DNA from 2 places in the Mesorhizobium sp. 131-2-1 genome. Region 2 is predicted to be linked to the other one. Evidence: predicted binding sites of a transcription regulator. Region 2 holds the regulator's gene; the other holds the start of a gene.
The links. Region 2 encodes LexA, which represses DNA repair genes until DNA is damaged. Its sites were predicted from a motif close to TGTTCNNNNTGTGTTCNG; they were not measured.
Positions count from the first base shown of each region.

Region 1: a site for LexA is predicted at 7,204-7,221, ahead of JG743_RS13340 (ATP-dependent helicase). Genes of this name have one in related genera too.

Region 1 covers NZ_AP023247.1:2,773,984-2,789,163, reverse strand. The annotation lists gene JG743_RS13380 (EamA family transporter) at 1-629, shown strand, start outside; partial or broken gene JG743_RS13375 (dienelactone hydrolase family protein) at 645-758, opposite strand; gene JG743_RS13370 (hypothetical protein) at 906-1,058, shown strand; gene JG743_RS13365 (hypothetical protein) at 1,083-1,520, shown strand; gene JG743_RS13360 (glucose/quinate/shikimate family membrane-bound PQQ-dependent dehydrogenase) at 1,529-3,841, opposite strand; gene JG743_RS13355 (hypothetical protein) at 3,856-4,125, shown strand; gene JG743_RS13350 (helix-turn-helix transcriptional regulator) at 4,076-5,716, shown strand; gene JG743_RS13345 (flavin-containing monooxygenase) at 5,851-7,131, shown strand; gene JG743_RS13340 (ATP-dependent helicase) at 7,262-9,925, shown strand; gene JG743_RS13335 (ABC transporter permease) at 9,935-10,981, opposite strand; gene JG743_RS13330 (ATP-binding cassette domain-containing protein) at 10,978-11,775, opposite strand; gene JG743_RS13325 (substrate-binding domain-containing protein) at 11,863-12,870, opposite strand; gene JG743_RS13320 (sugar phosphate isomerase/epimerase family protein) at 12,989-13,897, opposite strand; gene JG743_RS13315 (Gfo/Idh/MocA family protein) at 13,894-14,925, opposite strand; gene JG743_RS13310 (LacI family DNA-binding transcriptional regulator) at 15,122-15,180, shown strand, end outside.
Region 2 covers NZ_AP023247.1:3,518,283-3,533,462, forward strand. The annotation lists gene bamA (outer membrane protein assembly factor BamA) at 1-827, shown strand, start outside; gene lpxD (UDP-3-O-(3-hydroxymyristoyl)glucosamine N-acyltransferase) at 905-1,960, shown strand; gene fabZ (3-hydroxyacyl-ACP dehydratase FabZ) at 1,953-2,411, shown strand; gene lpxA (acyl-ACP--UDP-N-acetylglucosamine O-acyltransferase) at 2,427-3,260, shown strand; gene JG743_RS17010 (LpxI family protein) at 3,241-4,149, shown strand; gene lpxB (lipid-A-disaccharide synthase) at 4,139-5,305, shown strand; gene gltA (citrate synthase) at 5,353-6,681, opposite strand; gene gltX (glutamate--tRNA ligase) at 6,864-8,291, opposite strand; gene JG743_RS17030 (ComEC/Rec2 family competence protein) at 8,393-10,846, shown strand; gene lexA (transcriptional repressor LexA) at 10,840-11,574, opposite strand; gene JG743_RS17040 (molybdopterin molybdotransferase MoeA) at 11,691-12,896, opposite strand; gene moaC (cyclic pyranopterin monophosphate synthase MoaC) at 12,896-13,393, opposite strand; gene trpC (indole-3-glycerol phosphate synthase TrpC) at 13,460-14,308, opposite strand; gene trpD (anthranilate phosphoribosyltransferase) at 14,314-15,180, opposite strand, start outside.

The sequences.
Region 1 (15,180 bases), 740 kb from region 2:
CCTTCGGCGCCTGCCTGGCGGTGATGAACTGTTCCTTCTACCTCGCACTCGACCGCTTGCCGATCTCGCTGGTCGCGGCGATCGAATTCGTCGGCACCATCGGTGTCGCGCTGGTCGGCCTGCGCAGTCCGCGCAACCTCGCGGCGCTCGCCATCGCCGTCACCGGCACCTTGCTCCTGATCGACGTCAAATGGTCCGACGACCCGGTCGGCCTGTTCTGGGCCTTCCTCAACGGCGCGCTGTTCGTCGGCTACATCGTGCTTGGCCACCGCCTCGCCGCGTCCGGCGCCGGCGCAGGCATTGCCGGCCTGGGTGCCGCCATGACGATCGCATTCCTCGTCGTGCTGCCCGTCGGCTTCACCGAGGCGCTGCCGGCCTTCTCGGTGCCATCGCTGCTTTTCGCCGCCATCGGCGTCGGCATCTGCTCCTCGGTCATCCCCTACATATGTGATCAGCTTGCCATGGCGCGGCTGCCGCGCGCCAGCTTCGCGCTGATGCTGTCGCTTCTGCCGCTCACCGCGACGCTGATCGGCGTCATCGTGCTGCGACAGATACCGAGTCTCAGCGACTGCCTGGGCATTGCGCTCGTGGTCGCCGGCGTCGCCGTCCACAAGCCGGCGCCGGAGTGAGCCGCCCTCGTTCGACTAGGCCAGTTTCTCCTTCAGGAAGGCGACGGTCCTGCCCCAGGCGAGGTCGGCCGCCTTCTTGTCGTAGCGCGCCGCCGAGGTGTCGTTGTTGAAGGCATGATTGGCGCCCTCACGCCGGCCGCGAAGGCCAGCCGCCGCACGGCTCTCATCACATTTTGGTCATTTCGGTAAAACTTGATGGTGAATGCCACGATATCAAGGGAAGCTGACCCTGGCTTCGCCTGTCACGGCGGTGCCCGACAAGAAGGAACAACGCTCATGACCTTGTCCGCTCCGATCCTCGCAAGCGCGCTCGTGCTCGCCGGCGCGGCCCTCCTGGCGCTGCGCTCCGCGGCGCTCACAGCCAGCCGGGCGCCGGTCAAGGTCAGAAGCGAGCAGCGCCGGCAAGGCCGCGCGAAATCCGGCAACTGAGCGTCAACACCGAGGGGGAAGACCATGGACGTCCAGGACATCGTGAACACCGTCTCCGCGAAAGCCGGCCTCGACCAGGCGGTGACGGAAAAGGTCGTCGGCACCATTTTTTCGGTGCTCGAGCACGAAGCGGAAGGCACCAGCGCCTCGAACTTCTTTGCCAGGATTCCGGGCGCCGATGCGCTGGCCCGGAAATACGATGTCATGGCCGCCGGTGCTTCCGGCGGCTCGGGCGGCGGCTTGCTGTCGTCACTGCAGGGCGCGCTCGGCGGCATGCTCGGCGAAAAGACCGGAGCGCTGATCAACGGCGTCGCCGCGCTCAAGGCCTCCGGCCTCGATATGGCGCAGATCCAGAAGGCCGGCGCGACGCTGATCCAGCAGGCGGAAGCCGCCGCCGGCCCCGATCTCACCAACCAGGTGCTTGGCTCGGTGCCTGGCCTCAAGGGCCATCTCGGGCTCTGAACGAGCTTTCACTTCGGCAAAGCGTAAGCCATCACATAGTCGCCGGGCTTGGTGCCGACCGAACCATGGCCGCCGGCGACGATGACCACGAACTGGCGGCCGTCGCCGACCGTGTAGGTCATCGGCGTCGACTGCCCGCCGGCCGGCAGCCTGGCTTTCCAAAGCTGCTTGCCGGTCGTCAGATCATAGGCGCGCAAATAATCATCGACCGCAGCCCCCAGGAAGGCGACGCCGCCGGCGGTGATCATCGGCCCGCCTATGCCCGGCACGCCCACCTTGAACGGCAGCGGTAGCGGTGTCATGTCGCGCACGGTGCCGTTGCGGTGCTTGTAGACGATCTTGCCGGTCCTGAGATCGGCGCCGGCGACATAGCCCCATGGCGGCGCCTGGCACGGGATGCCAAGCGGCGACAGGAACGGCCCCATCACCACCGCGTAAGGCGCGCCCTCGTTGCGGTTGAGCCCTTGCTCGCTGCCGCGTCCTCCATCCGGCGGCGGCACCTGGTCGCGGGGAATGAGCTGCGACTTGAACGCCAGATAGGTCGGCATGCCGAACATCACCTGCCTGACCGGATCGACCGCGACGCCGCCCCAGTTGAAGACGCCGAAATTGCCTGGATAGATCAGCGAACCCTGTACGGACGGCGGCGTGTAGCGGCCCTCATAGCGCAGGCCCTTGAGCTCGATCCGGCAGGCCAGCTGGTCGAACATGGTGATGCCCCACATGTCGGCTCCGGTCAGCGGTTTCGGATTGAAGGAGAGGTCCGACTCCGGCTGCGTCGGCGACGCGTGGTCACCCTCGATCGCACCGCCTGGCGCCGGCATCTCCTTGACGGCAATGATCGGCTCGCCGCTGCGCCGGTCGAGCACATAGAGGTCGCCCTGCTTGGTCGGCCCGACCAAAGCCGGCACGACGCCGCTCGACGTGGTGATGTCGACCAGCGTCGGCTGCGCCGGCACGTCCATGTCCCACAGATCATGGTGCACGGTCTGCCGCACCCAGCGCACTTGCCCGGTGTTGAGGTCGAGCGCGGTGATCGAGGACGAGAATTTCTCGACATTGGCGCTGCGCCCGGCGCCGAGCTGGTCCGGTGTCTGGTTGCCGAGCGGCACGTAGAGCAGACCGAGCTTCTCGTCGGCGCTCGGTGTCGACCACATGTTGGGCGAGTTGTTGGTGTAGGTCTGGTCGGCCGGCAGCGGCGTCGTCTGGTCCGGATTGCCCGAATCCCAGTTCCACAGCAGTGCGCCGCTGCCTGCGTCGTAGGCGCGGATGACACCCGACGGCTCCTGCGTCGAATAATTGTCGTTGACCGCACCACCGACGATGATCTTGCCGCCGACGATGAGCGGCGCCGAGGTCGAATAGTAATAGCCCGACTTCGGGTACGGCATGTTGGCCATGAGGTTCAGCGTGCCGCCTTCGGCGAAGGACGGACAGACCTGGCCGTTCGCGGCGTCGAGCGCGATCAGCCGCGCGTCGGAGGTAGGCAGATAAACGCGCGCGGCACAAGGCTGGCCGGCGGCGATCTTGGCGTCGGCATAGTAGGACACGCCGCGGCAGGTCTGATGCTGGCGGTTGGGGTCCAGCTTGATCTTCGGATCGTAGCGCCATTTCTCCTTGCCGGTCGCGGCATCGATGGCGATGGCGAAATTGTGCGGCGTGCAGATGTAGAGCGCGTCGCCGATCTTCAGCGGCGTCACCTGATAGGTCGTCTCGCCGATGTCGTCCGGACCCTTCACGTCGCCGGTGCGGTAGGTCCATGCCGGCTGCAGCGAAGCCACATTGTCCACGGTGATCTGGTTGAGCGGCGAATAGCGCTGGCCATAGGGCGTGCGGCCGTAGAAGTGCCACTCGCTTTCCGGGACGTTGCCGCCGAGATCGGCGGTCGGCGTCACCTTGTCGGCGCTGAGCTCGCCGGCAATGTCCCTGGGATCGGCCGTCATCGAATAGCCGGCCACGGCCAGCGAGGCCAGCACCGCCAGGATCAGCGGCGCGCGCCCGTCGGGACCGCTCAGCCCTCGCCTCGCCCATGGCGTCAAAAGCCACAGCGCCAGGAGCACGATGACGCCGCCGCGCGGGCCCAGATCCCACCAGTCGAAGCCCGCTTCCCAGACCGCCCAGCACAACGTGCCGATCACGATCGCCGCATAGAGCCAGAGCGCAAGGGAATTTCGCCTGAAGAGCAGCAAGGCTGCGATGAGGAAGGCAAGGCCGACGATGACGTAGTACCAGCTGCCGCCAAGCGAAGCCAACCAGATGCCGCCTCCGCCAAGAACCAGACCGATGAGAGCAAGGACCACGGCGGTAAGGACGGTTGCCATAACGACACTCCTTCATGCGCAGCAGACTGGCGATCGAAAACCGCGTCACGAAGCACAACCGTAACGCGCTTTCGATTCTGTTTCATCTCGCCGCCGCAGTTTTCGGCCCCCCTGCGCGCGGTGTCAAATCAGCACGGCATAAAGTAAGCATCGCCGCTGCCGGTCACGCCGAAATGACAGAGCCTGGCATCTGCCATTCTTCTGCCAGCTATTTGGCGATGCTATGCTTTGCCCATGAAAGCCGACGCCGCTTCGCTTCTGGAACAGGCCCGCCGCGCCTATGAGCAACGGGCATGGGCGGATGCACTCGAGCTGTTGCGCGCAACGGACGAGCTCGCGCCGCTGGGCCCGGACGATCTGGAACGGGTACTCTGGTCGGCGGCCATGCTGGACCGCGACCAGGACAGCATGGCCGCCGGTGACCGCCTGTTCGAGACCTATGTCGAAGCGGGCCGTTACGACCGCGCGGCGTATTGGGCGTTCTTCCGCGGCTTCCGACTCCTGGCCCTGGGCGAGCAGGGCCACGCGACCGCCTGCATCCAGCAGGCCCAGCGCCTGGCCGACAGCTTTGGGCGCGAATGCGCGGCGCATGGCTATCTGGTCTTGCTCGCGGCACAGAAGGAGCTCATGACGGGCAACGATCCGGCGGCGGAGCCGTTGGCCGGCCAGGCGCTGGCGATCGGCGAGCGCTGTTGCGACGTCGACCTTGTCGCCTTCGCCAGATGTTATCTCGGCCGCGCGCTTGTGCGGCAGGGCCGGATCGATGAAGGCATCGCCTCGCTCGACGAGGCCATGCTGCCGGCCGTCGACGGAAAGCTTTCGCCCATCGTCACCGGCCTGATCTATTGCAACCTCATCGCCGCGTGCCGGCAGGTCTACGCGCTCGACCGCTCGCGCGAATGGACCGAGGCGCTGTCGAACTGGTGCGGAACGCAGCCGCAACTCGTTCAGTTCAACGGCGTCTGCCTGTTGCACCGCGCCGAGATCATGGAACTGAACGGTGCCTGGCAGGATGCGATCACCGAGGCACGCCGCGCGACGAAGTCGCTGGCCCATACGACGGCCAGCGAAGCAGCGGCGGGAGCGGCCTACCAGGAGGCCGAAATCCGTCGCCTGCGCGGTGAGTTTGCCGCCGCCGAGGAGCTCTACCGCGCCGCCAGCCGGCTCGGGTTCGAACCGCAGCCCGGCATGGCGCTGCTGCGCCTGATGCAGGGCCGCGCCGAACAGGCCGCGGCAACCATTCGCCGCGTGCTCGCCACGACCAAGGCTCCACTTGGCCGCGCCCGCCTGCTCCCGGCGCTGGTCGAGATCATGATCGCCTCAGGCGCCATCGAGGAGGCGCGCGAAGCCTGCCAGGATCTGGAGGCGATCGCGGGCCGTTTCGCAACCGATGTCCTGGCCGCTATGGCGGCGCAGGCCAGGGGTGAGATCGACCTGCATGAAGGCAGCGCCGCGGCGGCGCTTGGCCATTTCCGCGCCGCGCTGAAGACCTGGCAGCGCGCCGGCGCCCCTTATCTGGAAGCTCGGCTGCGCGTGCTTTCGGGACAAGCCTGCCGCCTGCTTGGCGACGAGGACGGCGCCGAGCTCGAATTCGATGCCGCCCGCGCCGTTTTCGCCGCACTGGGCGCCGCGCCCGAACTCGCCCGCGTCAGCGCGCTGATCGAGACGGCCAATTCGCGCCCGCACCGCCTGACCGGGCGCGAGATCGAGGTCCTTGGCCTTGTCGCCACCGGCAGGACCAACAGGTCGATAGCGACGGAGCTTGGCCTCAGCGAGAAGACCGTCGACCGGCATGTCAGCAACATTTTCGACAAGCTCGCGGTCAACTCACGCGCCGCAGCGACCGCCTACGCCTTCCAGAACCGGCTCGTCTGATCCGGTCATCCGACCTGAGGACATGGGGAAAAATCCCCATCGCATTTTTCTGTCCCGTGAGGTGTCTCCCCGAAGCGCCGCCGCGCCGTTCCACTAATTTCTGGTCCACGACTGACGAACCAAATGGAGCGATCATGAATCCGATTTCGACATCCGGGCCGGCCGCGATTGAGGGAATGAACCTGCGCGGCCCCCGCAACATCCGCATCGCCGAAACCAGAGCGCGCGCCGGCGCATTGCTGGAACCGGGAGCGGCCTTCATGCAACTGGAGGCCGGTGCGCTGCGGGCATCGGCGGCGCCAGCCGACGACGACACGCTGCCAATGCCGAGAGAAGAACATTTCGACGTCGTGGTCATCGGCGCGGGACAGAACGGCCTTTCCGTCGGCTATCACCTCGCCCGCAAGGGCGTGAAGTTCGTCATCCTCGAGGCCCGCGAACGCGTCGGCGACATCTGGCGCTCGCGCTGGGATTCGCTGCGCCTGTTCACGCCGGCGCGCTTCGACGGACTGGTCGGCATGCCCTTCCCCGCTGCCCGCTATTCGTTCCCGACCAAGGACGAAATGGCCGACTATCTAGAGGCCTATGCCAGGAGGTTTGGCTTGCCGGTGCGCACCGGCGTCAAGGTCGACGAGGTGACCCGTTCCGGCGAGCGCTACATCGTCACATCGGGCCAGACCCGCTACATCGCCAAGCACGTCGTCGCCGCGGCCTCGAGCTACCAGAAGCCGAAGATCCCGGATTTCGCGGCGTCGCTCGACCCGTCGATCCGGCAATTGCATTCGGTTGCCTACAAGAACCCGGAACAGCTCCAGGCGGGCAGCGTGCTTTTGGTCGGCGCCAGCAATTCCGGTGCGGAAATCGCCATGGATCTGGCGCGCACGCACCAGGTGTGTCTGTCAGGCCGGCATCCCGGCCACATCCCGGTCACCTACAATGGCTACTTCGCAATGCGTCTGGTCCTGCCGGTCGTCTTGCGCATCGTTTTCCACCGTTTGCTCACGGTCGACACGCCGATGGGCCGCAAGGCCAAGCCTGAGCAGTTGTCGCATGGCCTGCCGCTGATCCGGGTCAAGCCGCAGGACCTGGACGCCGCCGGTATCCGCCGGGTCGCCCGCGTCGCCGGTGCCCGCGACGGCAAGCCGCTGCTCGACGACGGCCAGATTCTCGACGTTTCGAACATCGTCTGGTGCACCGGGTTCCGGGCCGGACTGGATTGGATCAAGCTGCCGATTTTCGACGGCACCGGCCGGGTGAAGCAATATCGCGGTGCTGTCGAAGGCGAGCCGGGACTGTATGTCTGCGGCCTGCATTTCCAACACTCGACTTCTTCCACCATGATCCATGGCGCGGCGCGCGATGCCGGCTACGTCGCCGATAAGATCGGCGAGCGCATGCGGGCAACCATCGGATAAGGCGCGACAAGGGTTTTAGGCAATTGCCGGGCGCCGAAGAGACACGGCGCCCGGCAAATCCTGTCGCCAAACCGGAACAAAACGGAGACACTTCTGGTCTTTCGCTGCCGAATCACTACATTCGGGGACAATGTCCGGGTTTTCGGAAGACATGCCCTTCTTTGACGAACCGAATGCGCGGCCCACGGCCCCGTCCGGCATTGCCGCGCGCGCCATGGCCGCCCGCAGCGGTCGCAACGATACGCCCGATTACCTGAACGGCCTCAACCCCGAGCAGCGGCTGGCGGTCGAAACGACGGAAGGCCCGGTCCTGGTGCTGGCCGGCGCCGGCACCGGCAAGACGCGGGTGCTCACCACCCGCATCGCCCACATCCTCGCCACCGGCAAGGCCTTCCCCTCGCAGATCCTCGCCGTCACCTTCACCAACAAGGCCGCGCGCGAGATGAAGCAGCGCATCGGCCATCTGATCGGCGAAGGCAATGTCGAGGGCATGCCCTGGCTCGGCACATTCCATTCGATCGGCGTCAAGCTGCTGCGCCGCCACGCCGAGCTTGCCGGGCTGAAATCCGATTTCACCATCCTGGACACCGATGACGTCGTGCGCCTGATCAAGCAGCTCATCCAGGCCGAAGGCTTGGACGACAAGCGGTGGCCGGCCAAGCAGTTCGGCCAGATGATCGACGGCTGGAAGAACAAGGGGCTTGTGCCAGCCGATATCCCCGAGGGTGATGCCCGCAGCTTCGGCAACGGCAAGGGCCGCGAACTCTACAAGGCCTATCAGGAGCGGCTGCAGACGCTGAACGCCTGCGACTTCGGCGATCTGCTCTGCCACCCGATCCGCATCTTCCGCGCCTATCCGGACGTGCTCAAGGACTACCACAAGCGCTTCAAATACATCCTCGTCGACGAGTACCAGGACACCAACACCGCGCAGTACATGTGGCTGCGGCTCTTGGCGCAAAGACCTACCTCCCCCTCGATGGGGGAGGTCGCGCCGCGCAGCGGCGCGGGCGGGGGTGATAGCGCCGGCGCCAGTCACCCCTCCCCGTCGCTTCGCGACGACCCTCCCCATCGAGGGGAGGGTAAGGCGCGCTCGACCGAAACTCGTGCTACCGTCAACATCTGCTGCGTCGGCGACGACGACCAGTCGATCTACGGCTGGCGCGGCGCGGAAGTCGACAACATCCTTCGCTTCGACAAGGATTTCCCCGGCGCCACCATTATCCGGCTGGAGCGCAACTACCGCTCGACGGCGCACATCCTGGGTGCCGCCTCGCATCTCATCGCCCACAATGAGGGCCGCTTCGGCAAGACGCTGTTCACCGACCGCGACGATCCCGAGGACGACAAGGTGCATGTCCATGCCGCCTGGGATTCTGAGGAAGAGGCGCGCGCCGTCGGCGAGACGATCGAGGCCTACCAGCGGGGCAAGCACAATCTCAACGACATGGCCATCCTCGTACGCGCCTCCTTCCAGATGCGCGCCTTCGAGGACCGCTTCATCACGCTTGGCCTCAACTACCGCGTCATCGGCGGCCCGCGTTTCTACGAGCGGATGGAAATCCGCGACGCACTGGCCTTCTTCCGCGTCGTCGCCAACGGCGGCGACGACCTCGCCTTCGAGCGCATCGTCAACGTGCCGAAACGCGGGCTCGGCGAAGCCACCATCCGCCAGCTCCACGACACCGCCCGCGCGTTGCGCATCCCGATGCTGGAAGCGGCCGGCAACCTCGCCGAAAGCGACGAGCTGAAGCCGAAGCCGCGCGCCGCCTTGCGCGAGGTCGCCGCCAATTTCGAGCGCTGGCAGAAGGCGCTGGAGACCACGCCGCACACCGAACTCGCAGAGACCATCCTCGAGGAGAGCGGCTACACCGACATGTGGAAGAACGACCGCTCGGCGGAAGCGCCGGGCCGTCTGGAGAACCTCAAGGAGCTTGTCCGCTCCATGGAGGAATATGAATCGCTGCGCTCCTTCCTCGAGCATGTTGCGCTGGTCATGGAGGCCGAGCAGAGCGAGTCGCTCGATGCGGTGAGCATAATGACCCTGCATTCGGCCAAGGGCCTCGAATTCGAGACCGTGTTCCTCCCCGGCTGGGAAGAAGGCCTGTTCCCGCATCAGCGAGCGCTGGACGAGGGCGGTCGCTCCGGCCTGGAGGAAGAGCGCCGCCTCGCCTATGTCGGGCTGACGCGGGCCAAGAAGAACCTGCACATCTGGTTCGTCTCCAACCGCCTCATCCACGGTCTCTGGCAATCGACCATCCCGTCGCGCTTCCTCGACGAGTTGCCGAATACCCATGTCGAGGTCGCCGAGAGCGGCAACTCCTATGGCGGCTACGGCAACAGCTATGGCGGCGGTTCGTTTGCCTCGGGACGTGGCGGCAGGCAGAACCCCTATGGCGCCTCGCGCTTCGACAATATCGGCGCCGAGAAATCGGGAAGCTTCTCCAACACCTATTCGACGCCGGGCTGGCAGCGCGCGCAGGCCAACCGCACCGAGGCGACCGACCGCAACTGGGGCACGCGCTCCGGCCACCAGGTCGAGCGCATCGGCTATGGCGAGACCGATAGCGGCTACGGCGCCGGCCGCACCTCGGTCAAAGGCCGCACCATCGACGGCGAGCTGGTCGCCAAATCGGTCGCCGACACGCCATCCGCCTTCAGCGTCGGCGACCGCGTCTTCCATCAGAAGTTCGGCAACGGCAACATTGCCGCCATCGAAGGCAACAAGCTGACCATCGACTTCGACAAGGCCGGCCAGAAACGCGTCCTGGACGGGTTCGTCGCGGCGGTGTGAGCAGTCCTTCTAGCGATAGCGCGCCTGGTTCCATTTGTGGCCGAGCAGCGACAGGATGATGATCAGCCCGTTGAAAAACTGCACGTAGAAGCCGCTCAACCCCGCCGCCACCACACCGGTCTGGATGAACGACACCGTGACCGCGCCGATCGCGCCGCCGACCACCGTGCCGATGCCGCCCCAGGTCGGCGTGCCGCCGACGAACACCGAGGCCAGCACCGGCAGCAGATAGCCGTCGCCCGCCGTCGGCCACCAGGTGAAGTTGATCATCACCGAGAAGGTGCCGGCGATCGCCGCCCCGATGCCGACGAAGACGAACACCTTGACCCTGACGCGCTTGACGTCGATGCCCATCTGCTGGGCACTATCGGGATTGTCGCCGACCACCCTCACCTGCGCGCCGAAACGGTGCCTGTTGTAGAGTAGCGCCGACAGCACCACGAAGGCGACGGCCCAGAAGATCTGCACCGGGATGCCATAGAGCTGGCTGGAGAAGATCTTGTAGGCCCAGCTGTCGGCGAGGTTGGTCAACGCCGTCGACTTGCCCTCGTTGATGATCTGGATCAGGCCGCGCAGCAGGAAATTCATGCCGAGCGTGGCGATCAGCGACGACAGCCCGCCATAGACGACGAGCGATCCGACCAGGAAGCCGAGCAGCGTGCCGGTGACGAGCGCGGCGATGATGCCGAGGAACGGATCATAGCCGGCCTGCACCACCAGCGCGAAAACCCAGGACGCAAAACCCATCGTCGCCGGGAACGACAGGTCGATCTCGCCGCAGGTGACGACGAAGACCAGCGGCACCACCACGAACAGCGCCACCGGCAGCGTCGTCAGCACCGAGCTGTAGAGATACCAGGTGGTGAAGACGGTCGGGTTGGCGATCATGAACACCGCCATCATGACGATGAACACGGCGAGCGTGCCGAGCGCGGCCCGGTTGTCGAGGACGAAGCCGCGCAGCCACTGGTCGGACGGGTGTTTCCACTCCTTGGGGGTGGGCTGGTTATACGCGCCGAGCGGGCCGTCGATATCGGGTTCCATGGTCTTGCTCATCGTGCTCCCTGCTCCGCTACGCCGGCCTCGTGCAGTCCAGGCAACCCGCCGGGATGCGCAACGTCTTCCATGAAATTGATGAGGTCTTCTGCCGACTTGACCTCGCTGCGGTCGGCAGTCAGCGCCACTTTGCCGCGATCGAGCACCACGAAACGGTCGGCGATGTCGAAGACGTGGTGGATGTTGTGGCCGATGAACAGGATCGAGCGGCCGCTCGCCCGCACCTGGCGCACGAAATGGAAGACCTTGGCGGTCTCGGTTAGCGACAGCGCCGTCGTCGGCTCATCCAGGATGATCAGCTCCGCCTGCTTGTAGATGGCGCGCGCGATCGCCACGCCCTGGCGTTCGCCGCCGGAGAGCTGGCCGACGATCGAATGCGGCGTGAACACTTTCGAGGTGAAGCCGATCTCGCGCATCAACCGGCTTGCCTCCTCGATCTCCTTGTTGACCTTCAGCCAACCCATGAAGCTTGTCAGTTCGCGGCCCATGAAAATGTTGCGCACGATCGTCTGCTGCACCGCCAGCGCCCGGTCCTGGAACACCGTCTCGATGCCGGCGTCGCGCGAGCGGGCAGCACTCCATCCGGTCACTGACTTGCCGCGCACGAGGATGTCGCCGCTGGTCGGCCTGACCACGCCGGACAGGATCTTGATCAACGTCGACTTGCCGGCGCCATTGTCGCCAATCAGGCCGACCACCTCGCCGCGGTCAACGCTGAGATTGACCCCTCCCAGCGCATAGACCTGGCCGTAGGATTTCTTGATGTCGCGCAGTTCGATGATGCGTTCGGCCATCGTATCCTCGCTTGAATTGTCGATTCGCCGGCCTGTTGCCGACGGCCCTGCCGGCCGGGCGAAATCCCGGCCGGCAGCCTTGGGAGGTCAGCGCAGCGCCTGCTTGGCGAGCTCCGAGACGATCTCGTAATTCTGCGGCGTGACGAAGCCGGCGCCGGTGTCGACATTCATCGGCGCCAGGCCCAGCACGACTTGCTGGCAGAGGCTGAGGATCGGCAGATAGCCCTGCATGAACGGCTGCTGGTCGGCGGTCAGTTGCACCCAGCCGCCCTTGAAGGCCTCGACGATCTGCGGGCTGGTGTCGAAGCCGAAGTTGAAGATGTCGCCGGGCTTCCGCCCTGCGGCCTGCATGTATGTCGGCACATTGCCGAGCATCTGCCCGCCCGGATACCCGACCGCCTTGACGCCGGGATTGTTGAGCAGCGCAGCGGTGATCAACGGGATCGCCAGATTCGGATCGGCTGCCCACTCGGTTTGGGAATTGATTTGAACGACATCGATACCGGCCTCTTTCAATGCGGCGACCGTCCCGCGCTCGCGTGCGCCTCGGCTTTCGTTCTCGAATGGGCCGATCATGATCGCCTTGTCACCGGCCTTGAGCCCGGCCAGCTTGAACGCCTCGGCGCCGAGCGCGCGGCCCTGCTGTTCCTGCTGCGCGCCGACATAGCCGCCGCCGAACGCCGCCACCACCGTCGGCACCGGCACGTTCTGGTACATCATCTTGATGCCATCCTTGTGCGCCTGATCGGCCAGCGGCATGATCGCGGCGTCGCCTGGATGACCCATCATGGCGATGCCGTTGGGCTTCACGGCGACGGCTTCGCGCAATTGCTGCACCATCTTTTCGACGTCCCAGCCCGAGAAGATGTAGTCGACCTTCGGGCCGAGGTCGGCCGCTGCCTGCTTGGCGCCATTATAGACGATGGTGCCGAAGGCGTCGCCCTCGGCGCCGCCGACGAAGAAGCGGATGTGGACGTCCTTGCACCATTGGGCGTCGAGCGCGTTGGCCGGCAAGGTGGAGATTGCGGCACAGAGCGCCGTGGTTGCAGCCACGACGGTCGTGCGCAGAAGTGTCGTTCTCTTCGCGATGCTCATGCACGTTCCTCCCTTTGTTTCCTCGCTAAGCGAGGGTTTCGACATTGCCTTCGGCAGTGCGCCGTAGTCCTGGCCGGCCGGCTCCTCCCGCCGGCCAATCCTCACATCAAATTTGGCCTCACATCGGATTTGGCAGGTAGCTGGCACCTCCCCGGCATTGCTTGAGATAGTCCAGCGCCCTCATCTGGCCGGTGATCTCCAGGTCGTCGCGATAGACAGGGTCGTGCCAGCCCTCGATGTCGATGGCGCCCTTGTAACCGGCCAGCCTCAACTCGCTGATCACCCGCGTCCAGTCGCTGTCGCCGAAACCGGGGCTGCGCATCTGCACGAATGGCAGGCGGCCGAACACGCCGTGCTCGCGGATCACGTCCCAGCGCACCGTGGCGTCCTTGCCGTGGACGTGGAAAATGCGCGACGCCCATTTGCGGATCTGCGGGATCGGATCGATCAGATAGACGAGCTGGTGACAGGGCTCCCATTCGAGGCCGAGATTGTCGTCCGGCAATTCGTTGAACATCAGCTCCCAGGCGTCGGGATTGTGGGCGATGTTCCAATCGCCACTGGCCCAGTTGCCGTCCATGGCGCAATTCTCGAAGGCGATGCGCACGCCCTTGTCGGCGGCACGCTTTGCCAGCGGCCCCCACACCTCGCGGAAGCGCGGCAGGCTGTCGGTCAGCGGCTTGCCGCGAATGCGGCCGGTGAAGCCGCTGACCGTGGAAGCGCCGAACAGATGCGCATTGTCGATGACGGTTTCCCAGGCCGCGAGCACGCCGCGATCGACCTCGCCGCTTTCCAGCGGATTGCCGAACACACCGATCGAGGACACGTTGACGTCGGCATCGCCGATCGCCTCGTGGATCTGGCCGGCGAGCCGCGGCAAATCCTTGCCGCCCAGCGTCTGCCAGAAGAAGGGCTGGATGCTCTCGAAGCCGAGCGGCAGGATCTGTTTGATGTAGGCCGCCGGTTCGTCGAGATTGGCCCGGACCATGGTGCCGATCCTGATGTCGAGGAGCGGGTTTGGCATCATTGTGCTTCCTGTCTGATGGCCACGCGCCGCCCGGTCTCGGCGCTTTCGATCGCGCCGAAAACCATGGCCAGGCTCTTGATGTTGTCGGCGCCGCGCGTTTCCGGCTCGGTGCCGGTCTCGACCGCATGCATGAAATCCTTGATGATGCCGAGATGACCATCGACGCGGTCGGCGGCGTCGAGCGGCGGCACTTCAATTGGCTGGGTTTTGTCGAACAGGCCGTCGCGGCCCGGCACCACCGCCTCTGCCTTTAGCCCATCAAAGCCGTCCCAGAGCAGGCTGCCGCGCTCGGCGACGATGCGCCAGCTACCCTCCCAGCTGGTGCGGAAACCGTCGGCGCACCATGAGCCGGCATAGGTGAAGACCTTGCCATCAGCGAATTCGAACACGGCATTGGCCGACGACCCTTGCCGGTACCAGGAACTGGCAGGCTCCCATTCCTGGCAGTAGACGCCAGCCGGTTCGCCGCCGACCATGTAGCGGGCGGCATCAAAGGTATGGATCGCCATGTCGAGCAGCAGCACATGCGCCATCTCCTCGCGAAAACCGCCGAAATGCGGTGCGACGAAGAAATCGGCATGGATGCTGGTTGCCGCGCCGATGGCGCCGGAGTCGAGAAAGCGCCGGATGCGCCTGACATTGGCGACGTAGCGACGGTTCTGGACGACGGCATGGATGCGCTTTGCCCGGCTCGCGGCCTCGATGATGGCGCGGGCATTCTCCGGCGTGTCGGCCAGCGGCTTTTCGGTGAGCAGATGGCAATTGTGGGCGAAGGCTGCAAAGGCGACTTCGCGCCGTGCGGCGGGAACGACGACATCGAACACTGCATCGGGCTTGGTCTGATCAAGGACAGCGTCGAGATTGGTGCCGATGACGGCGGTGGAAAGCGCGTATTCGCGCGCTCTCGCCTGCGCCCGCTCGGCGTCAAGATCGACAAGGCCGACAATCGCGAGCCCGTCGATCTGCCTCGCGGCATCGAGCCACTGCCTGCTCATCGCTCCGCAGCCGGCCAGGACGACCTTCATCACCCAGTGTTCCTCCTCCGCTCGGCCCCTCCAGGCCGATCGTCACGGCATCCACGGCATCACCGTAAACGTTTTTCCGTAAACGTTTACGAGAACACACCCGATGACGTAGAATGTCAACTGGCTGCTTGCAAAAATCGTCCCGAAGTCTTGGCCTGAGCGGCAGCCAGTGCTAGCCAAGGCAGGGGGAGAACCGTCCTTGGCGTCCAGCATCCACGACCTTGCGCGTCATCTGAACATTTCGATCGGCACCGTGTC
Region 2 (15,180 bases):
ACGACCACTACGACAGCGAGACGCTGGGTGCGACCGTGCGCTTCGGCCTGCCGATCACCGACAGCATCTCCACCCAGCTGGCGTACAATATCGCGCAGGAGAAGTACAAATACGACAACTGCGACGACAATGACGATGGCACTCAGGGCGATTGCGACCTTTCGCAGGCCATCAAGGACGGTATCGCCGAAAGCCCCTGGCTGAAGTCCTCGGTCAGCGTGGGCCTGGTCTACAACACCATCGACGATATGAAGAACCCGCATGAGGGTCTCTACATCAACGGTACGACCGAAGTTGCCGGTCTCGGCGGCGACGCCAAGTGGGTGAAGGTGACCGGGCGGGCAAGTGTCTACCAGACCTTGTCCGAACAGCTCGATCTGGTCGGTCTGGTATCCGCCGGCGCGGGTCATATCGCAGGGTTTGGCGATAATGGGCTGCGTATTTTCGATCAGTTCCAGAGCAACGATCGCATGATCCGTGGCTTTGAATATGGCGGTATCGGCCCGGCGGACATCGCGACCGGCGATCACCTCGGCGGCACGACCTACTTCAATGCTTCGGCTGAAGCGCAGTTCCCGCTGCCGGTCATTCCGGAAAGCTTCGGCCTGCGCGGTGCTGTCTTCGCCGATGCTGCTACCTTGTACGGCAGCAAGGTGACGACCGTCAGCCAGACCTCAACCGACATGAAGCTGCGCGCCTCGGTCGGCATCGGCCTGATGTGGGCGTCGCCGTTTGGCCCGATCCGCATCGACTATGCGGTTCCGGTCAAGAAGGAACCGACCGACGACGTGCAGGAATTCAACTTCGGCATAGCGACCCGTTTCTGATCCGCGGGGAACAATTCTTCCGGGCCGCATGCGGTCCGGAAGAGAGTGATCCGACCTAGCTGGATATTGCTTCTGGAATGACCGATCCGGTGTTCTTCGCGCCATCACGCCGGTATACGGCCGGCGAAGTCGCGAATCTGACCGGCGCGCAGCTTGTCGATTCCGCTCAGTCCCATGTTTCGATCGAAGCCCTGGCGCCGGCCAATGAAGGCGGCGAGAACGCGCTCGTCTTCGTCGACGGCAAGCGCAATTTTGCCCTCATGCCGTCGCTGAAGGCCGCGGCTGTTCTTTGCCCGGTCGACTTCGCCAGCAAGGCGCCGGCGGGTATAGCGGTGCTTACCCATCCGCGCCCGCAGCAGGCATTCGCGCTGGTCGGTCGGCTGCTGTTCCCGCACGCCGCCACACCCGGGCCAATGACTGGCGAAACCGGTATCTCGCCGCATGCCCATATCGACCCATCGGCGCATGTCGAGGCCGGCGCGATCGTCGAGGCCGGCGCGGTCATCGGCCCGCGCGTTTCGGTCGGCAGCGGCACCATCATCGCTCCGAATGCTGTGATCGGCAATTCCTCCCAGATCGGTCGTGACGGCTATATCGGCCCAGGCGCCAGCGTGCAGTACGCGCTGGTCGGCAACCGCGTCATCATCCATGGCGGCGCCAGGATCGGCCAGGACGGTTTCGGCTTCGTAGCCGGCGCCAAGGGCCCGGAGCGCGTGCCGCAGATCGGTCGCGTCATCATCCAGGACGACGTCGAGATCGGCTCCAATTCGACCGTCGATCGCGGCGCGATGTCCGACACCATCATCGGCCAGGGCACCAAGATCGACAATCTGGTGCAGATCGCCCACAATGTTCGCATCGGTCGCAATTGCATTATAGCCGGGCTTTCGGGTATTTCCGGTTCCGTCGTCGTCGGCGACGGTGTCACCATGGGTGGCGGCGTCGGCCTCGCCGATCATTTGACCATAGGGCCTGGGGCCAAGCTTGCAGCGAGAAGCGGATTCATGAGCAACGTCCCGGCGGGCGAGATCTGGGGAGGCTACCCGGCGCAGCCGATGGCCGAGGCCATGCGTGAAATCGCCATGTTGCGCAAGCTGGCCAGGACCCGCAAACAGGGCGATGGGAATGGCTGATATGGTGGCGACGCTCGAGGCGGTCGACATAATGGGGCTGATGAAGCTCCTGCCGCACCGCTATCCGTTCCTGCTGATCGACCGCATCGTCGACATCGACGGCGACGAGTCCGCCGTCGGCATCAAGAACGTGACCATCAACGAGCCGCATTTCCAGGGCCATTTCCCGCAGCAGCCGGTGATGCCCGGCGTGCTGATCATCGAAGCCATGGCGCAGACCGCCGGCGCGATCTGTATCCGCAGCCTCAACACGGAAAAGCCGTCGCTGGTTTATTTCATGACCATCGACAATGCGAAGTTCCGCAAGCCGGTCGTTCCCGGCGACCAGCTCAGGATCCACGTCAAGAAGATCAAGAAGCGCGGCAATCTGCTCAAATTCGCCTGTGAAGCGATGGTGGATGGGGCAAAGGCTGCGGAAGCCGAGGTCTCGGCTATGATGGTTACCGGCTGACGGTTCAAAATGCTCATGAAAGTCCAGACTGAAATCCACCCTTCCTCGGTCGTCGAAGAAGGTGCCCAGCTCGGCGAAGGCGTTCGCATCGGACCCTTCTGCCACATCGGCCCCGATGCCGTCATCGGCGACCGTGTCGAGCTGGTCGGCCATGTCTCGGTGATCGGCGCCACCACCATCGGCGCCGCCACCAAGGTCTATCCGATGGCCGTACTCGGTGCGCCGCCGCAGAACACAAAGCACAAGGGCGGCCGCACGACGCTGGTGATCGGCGAGAACTGCACGATCCGCGAAGGTGTGACCATGCATCTCGGCACCGATTCCAGCCGCGGCGAGACGACGGTTGGCGACAATGGCAATTTCCTCGCCTATGCCCACATCGCCCATGACTGCGTCGTCGGCAAGAACGCCACCTTTGCCAATGGCGCGACGCTGGGCGGTCACTGCGAGATCGGCGACAACGTCTACATTGGCGGCCTCACGGCCGTTCACCAGTTCGTCCGCATCGGCAACAACGCCTTCATCGGCGGCTGCTCGGCCGTCGTCGGCGACGTCATTCCCTATGCGATCGCCGTCGGCAACCGCGCCAGCCTGCGCGGCCTCAACATCATCGGGCTGAAGCGTGCCGGCCTGCCGCGCACCGAGATCCACCTGTTGCGCAAGGCCTACCGGACGATCTTCGACCGCTCCCGAACCGTCGGCGAGAACATCGAATTCGCCAAGGCGGAATTCGCCTCCTCGCCCACGGCCATGAAGATCATCGATTTCATCGCCAGTCGCGGCAAGCGGCACTATGCCGTCCCGTCGCTCAAGGGCGGCGACGGCGACGATGCCGACGATGAAGGCTGAGGCTGCCGAAGCCAAGCTAGACCTCGCGCCAGGCTCCAGGGTCGGCATCATTGCCGGTGGCGGCAGCCTGCCGGTGGAAGTCGCCGCTAGCCTCGCAAGGCAAGGTCATTCGCCGATCATCATCGCGGCCGAGGGCGAGGTCGACCGCATGCAGGACCTCGCCGGCTACGAGACCGAGCAGCTCGCGCTCGAAGCGTTCGGCTCGCTGGTACCTTTGCTCAGGCGCAAGCGGATCAGCCACCTCGTGCTGGCCGGCGAGATCAAGCGCAGGCCGAAATTGACCGCCATGAGGCCGAGCCTCGGCCTGCTGGCCGCTGTGCCTACGGTGGTGATGGGGCTGGCGCGCGGTGATGACGGCTTGCTTAGGATGCTGACGCGTTTTCTGGAAAAGCGCGGCATCAAGGTTGTTGGCGCACATGAGATCGTGCCCGAACTGCTTGCGAGCGATGGCTCGCTGACCACGGCCGGGCCGAGCAAATCCGACTGGCGCGACATCGCGGCCGCCAGGGCCGCGGCAAAGGCGATCGGCGCGCTCGATATCGGGCAGGCCGCGGTCGCGATCGGCGGCCGGGTGATCGCGCTGGAGGGCATCGAGGGCACCAACGGACTGCTCGAGCGGACCCGGCAATTGCGCGACCATGGCAGGCTCGCCGGCAAGATGCGCGGCGTTCTGGTCAAATGCGCCAAGCCCGGTCAGGAACTGCGCGCCGATCTGCCGTCCATCGGCCCGCAGACTGTCGCGGCCGCGCATGAAGCGGGACTGGCCGGGATTGCCGTGGAGGCAGGCCGCTCGCTGATCCTTGAAGCTCCCGACACCATCGCGCGCGCCAATGCGCTCGGCCTGTTCATCGTCGGCCTGCCTGTCGAGGAGCCGGCCCATGGCCAATGACAGGCCGCTCAAGATCGCCATCGTCGCCGGCGAGGAATCGGGGGACCTGCTTGGCGCCGACATCGTCGCGGCGCTGAAACGGACGACCGGCCGCGATGTTCAGCTTCTCGGCATTGGCGGCCGGCATCTGCAGGCGCTCGGCCTGAAATCCCTGTTCGACAGCAGTGAGATCGCGCTGATGGGCTTCAGCGCCATCCTGCGTGACCTGCCGTGGCTGATCACGCGGATCGGCCAGACGGCAGCCACGATCGCCGCCGAAAAACCTGACTGCCTCATCACCATCGACAGCCCGGATTTTTCGCTGCGCGTCGCGAGGAAGGTGCGTGGGGCAAATCCGTCGATCCCGATCGTCCACTATGTCTGCCCGAGCGTCTGGGCATGGCGGCCGGGCAGGGCGGTGGCGATGAAACCCTATGTCGACCATATCCTTTGCATCCTGCCCTTCGAGGTGAAGGCGCTCGCCCGCCTCGGCGGCCCGCCCGGCACTTATGTCGGGCATCGGCTGACGCGAGATCCGGGCGTGCTTGGCGCCGCTGCGGCGCAAGGCCTGCAGCGGGACCTGTCGCAGGATCGCATGAAGACGCTGCTGGTGCTGCCAGGCTCCCGTCGCGGCGAAGTACGCCGGCTGATCGACCCGTTCGGCAAGACGATGTCGATCCTGCGCCAGCGCGGGCATCGCTTGCGCCTGCTCTTGCCGACAGTGCCGCATGTCGCCGATCTGGTCAGGGCTTCGGTCGCCAGCTGGGACGACAAACCGGAGATCATCGTCGAGCCCGAACGCAAGTGGCAGGCTTTCGGCAAGGCCGATGCCGCGCTGATCGCCTCGGGGACGGTATCGCTCGAACTGGCCCTGTCTGGCGTTCCGATGGTGTCCTGCTACAAGCTCGATGCCGTGGCGCGGCTCGTCATGCCGCATCTCATTTCCGTCTGGTCGGCGCTGCTGCCCAATCTGATCTCCGACCGCGCCCTCGTACCGGAGTTCTACAACCGGTACGTCGTGCCGGAGAACCTCGCCCGGCAACTGGAAACGTTGTTCGCCGACACCGGCGTGCGCGCCTGGCAGAAGGATGGTTTCGCCGAAATCGCGCGGCGTATGGTGACGGGCAGACCGTCCGGCGATATTGCCGCGGAAGTCGTACTCCGGCACATCAAATAAAAAAGCGCCCTTGCGGGCGCTTTTTCACGTGTTCGTTGCGGGCTCGATCAGCGCTTGGCGATCGGCACGTAGTCGCGCTCCGCCGCGCCGGTATAGAGCTGACGCGGCCGGCCGATCTTCTGATGCGGATCCTCGATCATTTCCTTCCACTGCGCGATCCAGCCGACGGTGCGGGCGACCGCGAACAGCACGGTAAACATGGTGGTGGGGAAGCCCAGCGCCTTCAAGGTGATGCCGGAATAGAAGTCGACGTTCGGGTAGAGCTTCTTCTCGATGAAATAGGCATCGGTCAGCGCGATCTTCTCCAGCTCCATGGCGATGTCGAGCAGCGGATCGTCCTTGATGCCGAGCTCGCCCAGCACCTCATGCGCGGTCTTCTGCATGATCTTGGCGCGCGGATCGTAGTTCTTGTAGACGCGGTGGCCGAAGCCCATCAGCCGGAACGGATCGTTCTTGTCCTTGGCGCGGGCGATGAATTCCGGAATGTGGTCGACATGGCCGATCTCGCCCAGCATGTTGAGCGCCGCTTCGTTGGCGCCGCCATGCGCGGGACCCCACAGGCAGGCGATGCCGGCGGCAATGCAGGCGAACGGGTTGGCGCCCGACGAGCCGGCAAGCCGCACCGTCGAGGTCGAGGCGTTCTGCTCGTGATCGGCATGCAGGATGAAGATGCGCTCCATGGCGCGCGCCAGCACCGGATTGATCTTGTATTCCTCGCAAGGCACCGCAAAGCACATATGCAGGAAGTTGGCGGCGAAGTTCAGCTCGTTCTTCGGATAAATGAAGGGCTGGCCGATGTGGTACTTGTAGGCCATGGCAGCGATCGTCGGCATCTTGGCGATGAGCCGCATCGAGGCGACCATGCGCTGGTAGGGATCCGAGATGTCGGTCGAGTCGTGATAGAAGGCCGAGAGCGCGCCGACCACGCCGCACATGACGGCCATCGGATGCGCATCGCGGCGGAAACCGGTGAAGAAGCGCGACATCTGCTCATGCACCATGGTGTGGCGCGTCACCCGGTAGTCGAAGTCGTCCTTCTGCGCCTTGGTCGGCAATTCGCCGTAGAGCAGTAGGTAGCACACCTCCAGGAAGTCGCCATGCTCGGCGAGCTGGTCGATCGGGTAGCCGCGGTGCAGCAGGATGCCGGCGTCGCCGTCGATGAAGGTGATGGCCGACTCGCAGCTGGCCGTCGAGGTGAAGCCGGGATCGTAGGTGAAGGCACCGGTGGTGCTGTAGAGCGCGCCGATATCGATGACGTCAGGCCCCACGGAACCGCTTCGCACCTTGAACTCGTGCGTCTTGCCGGCGAGCTCCAGCTTGGCGGTCGACGCGTGCGGTTTGGCGCCCAGGTCCAGTTTTGTTGCAGCTTCGCTCATTAGCAAACTCCTTTTCGTTTCCTCATGCCGGCAAGGCAATTCCTGCAAACGACACGTCGAAATCACCGGAATGCGCGTACTCGCCACCGCATTTTAGGAGGTGCGTGCCAGATTGGGCCAAGGCCTAATGTTGCACTGCGAAACGCACCTTTCAATGCCAATCTTTTTGGGCCAGTTCGCTCCTAATCGATTTGATCCGCGATGCGCGCCAGGCTTTCCCCGCGGCCGAGCACGGCAAGGACGTCGAACACCCCTGGCGACGTGCTCCTGCCGGTCAGAGCGGCCCGCAGGGGCTGCGCCACGGCGCCGAGCTTATGACCGCCGGCCTGGGCAAACTCGCGGATCGCGGCCTCCGCGGCCGCGGCCGTCCAGTCGCCGGAAACTGCCGTCAATGCCGCATGGGCGCCGCGCAGAACGGCGCGCGCCTCACTGGTAAGCAGCGCTGCCGCCTTTTCGTCGACCGGCAACGGCCGCTCGGCAAACAGGAAGCCTGCCCCGTCGACCAGCTCGACCAGCGTCTTGGCACGCTCCTTAAGGCCGGGCAGGGCCGCGAGAAGCTGCGCCTTCTTGCCGTCGTCGTCGAGCCGCGCGGCGAGCGCCGGGCCGCCTTCGAGATAGGGCAGGGTGGCGACGAAGATGTCGAAAAGCGCCTTGTCGTCCATCTTGCGCATATGGACGCCGTTGAGCGCCTCGAGCTTGGCGAAGTCGAAGCGGGCGGCGCCTTTGTTGACGTCGCCGATGTCGAACCAGGAGATCATGTCCTTGATCGACATCACCTCGTCGTCGCCATGGCTCCAGCCGAGGCGGGCGAGGTAGTTCAGCAACGCCTCCGGCAGGTAGCCCATGGCACGGTAGGCCTCAACGCCGAGCGCACCGTGGCGCTTCGACAGCTTGGCGCCGTCGGCGCCATGGATCAGCGGGATGTGCGACATCGACGGCACCGCCCAGCCCATGGCGTTGTAGATCACCGTCTGGCGGGCGGCGTTGGTCAGGTGGTCGTCGCCGCGGATGATGTGGGTGACGCCCATGTCGTGGTCGTCGACGACGACGGCGTGCATGTAGGTCGGGTTGCCGTCCGAGCGCAGGATGATGAAGTCGTCGAGATCCTTGTTGGGAAAGCGCACCTCGCCCTGCACGCGGTCGTGCACGACGGTCTCGCCCTCGGTCGGCGCCTTGATACGGATCGCGCCTTTGACGCCGGTCGGCGCCTCGGACGGGTCGCGGTCGCGCCAATGGCCGTTATAGCGCGGCGGCAGGCCCTTGGCGCGCGCCGCCTCGCGCATCGCCTCGAGCTCCGCGGGTGTCTCGTAGCTGTAATAGGCCTTGCCCAGGCGCACGAGCTCCTCGGCCACTTCGCGATGACGCGGCGCGCGCTCGAACTGCGAAACCGCCTCGCCGTCCCATGACAGGCCGAGCCACGTAAGCCCGTCGAGGATGGCAGCGGTCGCGGCCTCGGTCGAGCGTTCGCGATCAGTGTCCTCGATGCGCAGCAGCATCGTGCCGCCGGTATGCTTGGCATAAAGCCAGTTGAACAGCGCCGTGCGCGCCCCACCGATATGCAGATAGCCGGTGGGCGAGGGGGCAAAACGGGTGACGACCTTGTCGGACATGGAACTCTCGAGGAAGCGCTGAAGCGGGCGTGATTGCGCGGACTTTCGCGCGTTGCGCGTTCATGTAGCATAGGAGGTCTGGGGCGCAAGGGGCAGACCCGATGGCTGGACGAGGCCGGGGCGCGGAGGAGGGCGAGGGGACGACAGCTGGCGTCAGCGAGCGCCTGCTGTTTGTCGACACGCCGTCTGCCGAAACAGCACCGCTTGCGCTTCCTGAGCTGCGCCCGGCCACGAAGATTCCGCCCGACGGCGGAGTGTCCCGCTCGGTTACGCCAACGGCAACCGTCCGGCTTCGCAGGCAGCTTGGTCGCGTTTCACTGCCCGCATTTCATCACAGCATCGGCATCGCCGCCGCGACCGAGCTCGATCGCGGCATCGGCTTCCTGCTGGTGCCGGTGTTCCTGGCGGCCGGCGTGGTCCTCTACTTCTCGCTGAGCATCGAGCCGGATATCTACAGGCCGCTCGCGGTGGTGGTCCTGATGGCTGTCTGCGCCCTCGTTGCGCGCCCATGGGCGAAGACGCATCTCCTCTTCATGGCGGCGCTGTTTTGCGCGCTCGGCTTCCTCGCCGCCAAGGTCGAGACCTGGCGCGCCGCGACGCCGATGCTCGGCTCCGAGATCCAGACACGGCTGACCGGACGGCTCGTCAGTCTGGAAGAGATGGAAAATGGCCGCGTCAGGCTGACCGTCGACGTCATCGCCACCGCTCACCCCAAGCTGCGCTACCCGCCGGAGCGAGTGAGGCTTTCGGCCCGGGAAGTTCCTCCGGACATGATCGCTGGCGTGTTGATCTCGGGCTATGCCCGGCTGCTGCCGCCGACCGGCCCGGTGCGGCCGGACAGTTATGACTTCTCCTTCGACAGCTATTTTTCCGGCATCGGCGCCAGCGGCTTTTTCCTCGGCAATCCGAAGACAATAGCCAGCGAAGACGCGCCGCTCTCGGCGCGCCTCGCTTTTGCGGTCGAGAAGGCGCGGGAGAGCATCGCCGACCACATCCGCGGTCAGGTCGGCGGCCCCGAAGGCGAGATTGCGGCGGCCCTGATCGTCGGTGTGCGCGCCGGAATTCCCGACGAGATCAACGAGGCGATGCGGCGCACCGGCATCTACCACATCATCTCCATCTCCGGCCTGCACATGGCGCTGGTCGCCGGCACCATCATGCTCTTGCTGCGGGGCGCCTTCGCGCTGTTTCCCGACTTTGCCTCGCGCCGACCGGTCAAGAAATATGCCGCTGCCGCGGCGCTCGCTTCGATCGCCGCCTATCTCGTCTTCTCCGGCGTCGTGGTCGCCGCCGAACGCAGTTTCATCATGCTGGCGGTGATGCTGGTTGCCGTGCTGTTCGACCGGGCCGCGCTCACCATGCGCAACCTGGCGATCTCGGCGATCGCCGTCATCCTGGTGTCGCCGCACGAAGTGGTCGGCCCAAGTTTCCAGATGTCGTTTGCCGCCACGGCCGCGCTCGTCGGCGCCTATGCCGGCTGGGCCGACTATCGCGCCGACAGGATCACCGCGCCGCCGCCAAAGCGGTCGTTCCTTCGCTTCGCGTCGCGAAAGTTGGTGCTGGGGATGGGCGGCCTTGCCATGACCTCGATCATTGCCGGCGGCGCCACGGCACATTTCGCCATCTGGCACTTCCAGCGCGTTTCGCCGCTCAGCCTTGTCGCCAACCTGGCCGTGATGCCGATCGTCTCGCTGGTCGTAATGCCTTTCGCCGTGCTTAGCGCGCTGGCGATGCCTTTCGGCGCCGACGGTCCGTTCCTTTATGTCATGGGCAAGGGACTGACGGCGATGATCGCCGTCTCGGCGTGGATTTCCGAACGCTCGCCGATCGATGCGGTCGGGCTGATCTCCATCCAATCCGTGGTTTTTGTGACGATTGCGCTGGTTATCGCAACCATGGCCACCACCTGGCTGCGACTGGCGGCCGTTCCCTTCGCTCTGGCCAGCCTGCTGACGGTCTCGAACGTCCGCACGCCGGACGTGCTCATCTCGGAGGACGCGCATCTGGTGGCAATGCCGATCGGCGGCGGCGAGCTCGCCATCAACAGGGCGCGGCCGAACGAATTCACCACTGACAATTGGAAACGTGCGCTGGTGGCCGAGACCATCGTCGAGCCGGAGACCTTCGAGACAGGGGACGCGCGCTTCGACATCGATCCGCTCGAGCTGCCGTCGGGCTCGCCGTTCTATTGCAAGGGCGGGCTATGCCTTGCCCGGCATCCGTCCGGCGCGATCGTGGCGCTCGCCGATGACCGCAAGACGGCGCGGCCGGCCTGCGCCTTCGCTGACCTCATCGTCATCGACGACGCCACCGCCTACAGCCCCTGCTGGAACTCGCTGGCCCTCGTCGTCACCAAGCGCCAGCTCGCTCGTTCGGGGAGTGCCGCCGTCTTCTTCGATCGACAATCAGCAACCGCACAGGCAACAATCCGCTACGCCGTCGAAAAGCCGTACCGGCCCTGGCACGAACAGCGCAGCTACTCACGCGAGGCGCGCGGCCTGCCGCCTTACGAGAGGCCCGAGCAGCCGGGCACCAAGCCGCAGCCCGCTCAGTAGCGCCGGATCAGCCCGACCAGCTTGCCTTGCACCTTGACCCTGTCGGGCCCGAAAATGCGGGTCTCATAGGCCGGGTTGGCGGCTTCGAGCGCGATCGATGCGCCCTTGCGGCGGAAGCGCTTCAGCGTTGCTTCCTCCTCGTCTACCAGCGCCACAACGATTTCACCGGGGCTCGCGGTGTCGGCGTTGCGGATGATGACCGTGTCGCCGTCGAAGATGCCGGCCTCGATCATCGAATCGCCCTTGACCTCCAGCGCATAGTGCTCGCCGCCCGAGATCATGTCCGGCGGCACCGAGATCGAATGCGTCTGGTGCTGTATGGCGTCGATCGGCACACCGGCGGCGATGCGGCCCATCACCGGGATCGACACCGCCGACACCGCGTCGTCATCGTTGCTTGGGGTGCGCGATGGCGACGCCGGTTTGATCTGCCGGCCGAGATTGCCCTGTCCGAGACTTCCCTGGATGACGCTCGGTGAAAATTTCTTCGCCGCATTGAGGCCGGGCGCGATCGAATCGGGCAGGCGCAGCACTTCCAGCGCACGCGCCCGGTTCGGCAGCCGGCGAATAAAGCCACGCTCCTCCAGCGCCGTGATCAGCCGGTGGATGCCCGATTTGGAGGCGAGATCGAGCGCTTCCTTCATCTCGTCGAATGAGGGCGGAATGCCGCTTTCCTTCAGACGTTCATGGATGAACATCAGGAGTTCATGTTGTTTGCGCGTCAGCATGGCGGCCCCCACGGGTTCTGAAACCAGAATCGGAAAAACAAACCCAGAACAAACACTATCTGTTCCAGTTGTGTTCCGCAACCGTTTAAAGTTTAATGAATGCGTTGACGTTTTGTTCAGCGTAGCATCAGCACGCGGCAAGCGTCGCCTGCGGCAGCGGCTGGGGCAAAGGGTTCCCGCACGACAAGGCCGTTGGCGTCGGCGAGCATGCGCAGCATCGAGGAGTCCTGGATGCCGAAGGGGGTGGCAACCAGTGAGCCGGCTTCTTCGCGGACCACGGCGCGCACGTAATCCTGCCTGAGATCATTGGCCTGCATCGCCGCGCCCAGCAGCGCCTCGCGCATGTCCTGCCGGAAGTCGCGGCCGCCGAGCCGCGCCAGCAGCGGCTTCAGGAACAATTGCGAGCAGACCAGGCTGGCGACAGGATTGCCCGGCAGGCCGATGCAGCGCGTGCGGCCCAGCCGGCCGAACATCAGCGGCTTTCCCGGGCGCATGGCGATCTTCCAGAAATCGAGCGTCATGCCTTCGCCGGTCAGCACGTCGTGGATCAGATCGTGGTCGCCGACCGAGGCGCCGCCCAGCGTGACAATGACGTCGGCCTCCTGCTCGACCGCCTGCCTGACCAGCGCGGCGATCGCTTCCTTGCGGTCGGCGGCGATGCCGAGATCGAGCGCGCGGGCGCCGACCGATTGCGCGGCGGCGGCGACGCCATAGGCGTTGGATGAAATGATCTGGTCGGGACCGAGCTCGCTGCCGGGCGGCAGCAGTTCGTCGCCGGTGGCGATGATGGCGACCAGCGGCCGCTTCACCACGCTCAAACGCGGATGATTGGCGGATGCCGCCAACGACAGTGCCGCGGGATCAAGCAGGCGGCCCCTTTCGAGCAGCACATCGCCTTGCGCGAAATCGAGTCCGACGCGGCGGATGTTGCGGCCTTGCGCCGTCGGCTCGGTCACCTCGACCGTGCCGCCGCCGAGGTCCCTGACATTCTCCTGGATGACGATGGTGTCGGCGCCCTCGGGTACCGGCGCGCCGGTGAAGATGCGCACGGCTTGCGACGCGCCGACGCTGCCGTCGAAGCCGCGGCCGGCCGGCGCCATGCCGATCACCGAAAGCCGCGCCGGCACCGATGCGACATCGGCGGCGCGCGCTGCATAGCCGTCCATGGCGGAGGCGTTGAAGGGCGGTTGCGTGCGCAATGCCACCACGGGCTCGGCCAGAACCCGACCGGTGGCGTCGATCAGCGCCACGCTTTCGCTGGCCTGCGGTGCAGCTCCGTCCAGCAGGCGCTCGAGCGCCTCGGCGACCGGGACCAGCGCCATCAGGCGCTTTCCGCGCGTCCGGCCGACTTGTAGTCGCCGGACTTGCCGCCGGTCTTCTCGACCAGCCTGATGCCGGAGATCACCATAGCGCGGTCGGCGGCCTTGGCCATGTCGTAGATGGTGAGGCAGGCGACCGAGGCCGCCGTCAGCGCTTCCATCTCGACGCCGGTCTTGCCGGTGACGCGAGCAAGCGCGGTGACCCTCAGGCCGGGCAAGGACGTGTCCGGTTCGATCTCAACGGAAACCTTGGTGAGAAGCAGCGGGTGGCAGAGCGGGATCAATTCATGCGCGCGTTTCGCCGCCATGATGCCGGCAATGCGCGCCGTGCCCAGCACGTCGCCCTTCTTGGCGTCGCCGGCAAGGATCATCTCCAGCGTTTCGGCGCGCATCGAGACAAAACCCTCGGCGATTGCGGTGCGCACCGTCTCGGCCTTGTCGCCGACATCGACCATGTTGGCTTCGCCCGAAGCGCCGAGATGGGTGAGGGCGGCCGCCATGCTCAGATCGCCATAGAGCGATGTGCGTCCCTTCGGACGCACAAACTACGCTCTATCACTTCAAATCTATGCATCGTGCTCTCCGAAAATCGATTCCGATTTTCGGGCCGATGCATCCGGCGCCTTGCCCGTGAGCAGAAGCTGCGTCGCGGCGGCCACGTCGGCCTGCCGCATCATGCTCTCGCCGACCAGGAAGGTGCCGATCTTGCTCTTCTCCAGCCGGCGGCAGTCCTGATGCGTGAAGATGCCGCTTTCGCTGACCAGCAGCCGGCCTGCCGGCACCATCGCCGCCAGCCGCTCCGAGACATCGAGGCTGGTCTCGAACGTCCTGAGGTCGCGGTTGTTGATGCCGATCAGCCGCGACGAGAGCCGGAGCGCCCGCTCCATTTCGGCCTCGTCATGCACCTCGACCAGCGCCTCCATGCCGAGGTCGAAGGCCGTTGCTTCGAGCTCCTTGGCCATCGCGTCGTCGACGCTCGCCATGATGATCAGGATGGCGTCGGCGCCCCAGGCGCGGGCCTCGAACACCTGATAGGGGTCGAACAGGAAATCCTTGCGCAGCGCGGGCAAGGCGACTGCGGCTCGTGCCGCGGTGAGGAATTCCGGCGCGCCCTGGAAGGATGGCGCGTCGGTCAGCACCGACAGGCAGGCGGCGCCGCCTTTCGCGTAGGCCCTGGCCAGCGCCGGCGGATCGAAATCGGCGCGGATCAGCCCCTTGGACGGGCTCGCCTTCTTGATCTCGGCGATGAGCCCGAAGCCGCCGGCCGCGCGCCTGGCCTCGAGCGCGGCAAGAAAGCCGCGCGGCGCCTCGGCGTGACCTGCGCGCGCCTTGATCTCGGCCAGCGGCACGCGCTGCTTTGCCGCCGCGATCTCTTCGCGCTTGTAAGCTTCGATCTTGCGCAGGATATCGGACAAGGGCTCTACCCGTTCGAGATTTCGACCAGCCGGCTGAGCACCTGGAGCGCCCGGCCGCTGTCGATCGCTTGCGCCGCACTCGCCATGCCGTCGGCCAGCGTCGTCGCCTTGCCGGCCACCACGAGGCCCGCGCCGGCATTCATTAGCACGGTGTCGCGGTAGGCGCCGGCAGCACCTGCCAGCATGTCACGCAAGGCGGTGGCATTGTAGGCCGCGTCGCCGCCGCGCAGCTCGTCCTTCGTATGCCGCTCTAGGCCAACCGCCTCGGGGGTCAGCGTGAATGTGCGGATCTCGTCGCCGGCGAGTTCTGCCACCTGCGTTTCGCCGGTGGTGGTGATCTCGTCATAGCCGTCGCCGTGAACGACCCAGGCGTGCTCTGTGCCCAGCGCCTTCAGGGCCTCGGCCACCGGCATGATCCATTCCGGCAGAAACACGCCGACCATCTGCCTGCTGACGCCGGCCGGGTTGGACAGCGGTCCGAGCAGGTTGAAGATGGTCCGCGTCCCAAGCTCGCCCCGGATCGGGCCGACATGCTTCATCGCCGGATGATGCGCCGGCGCGAACATGAAGCCGACGCCGGCCTCATGGATGCAGCGGCCGATCGTTTCCGGCCCGATGTCGATCTTGACGCCGAGCGCTGTGAGCACGTCGGCGGCGCCCGTCAGCGAGGACAGGCCGCGATTGCCGTGCTTGGCCACCGGCACGCCGCTCGCCGCAATGACGAAGGCAGATCCGGTCGAAATGTTGACGCTGTGCGAATTGTCGCCGCCGGTGCCGACGATATCGATGGCGCCGTGCGGAGCCTCGACGCGCAGCATCTTGGCGCGCATGGTGGCGACAGCGCCGGAAATCTCGCTCACCGCCTCGCCGCG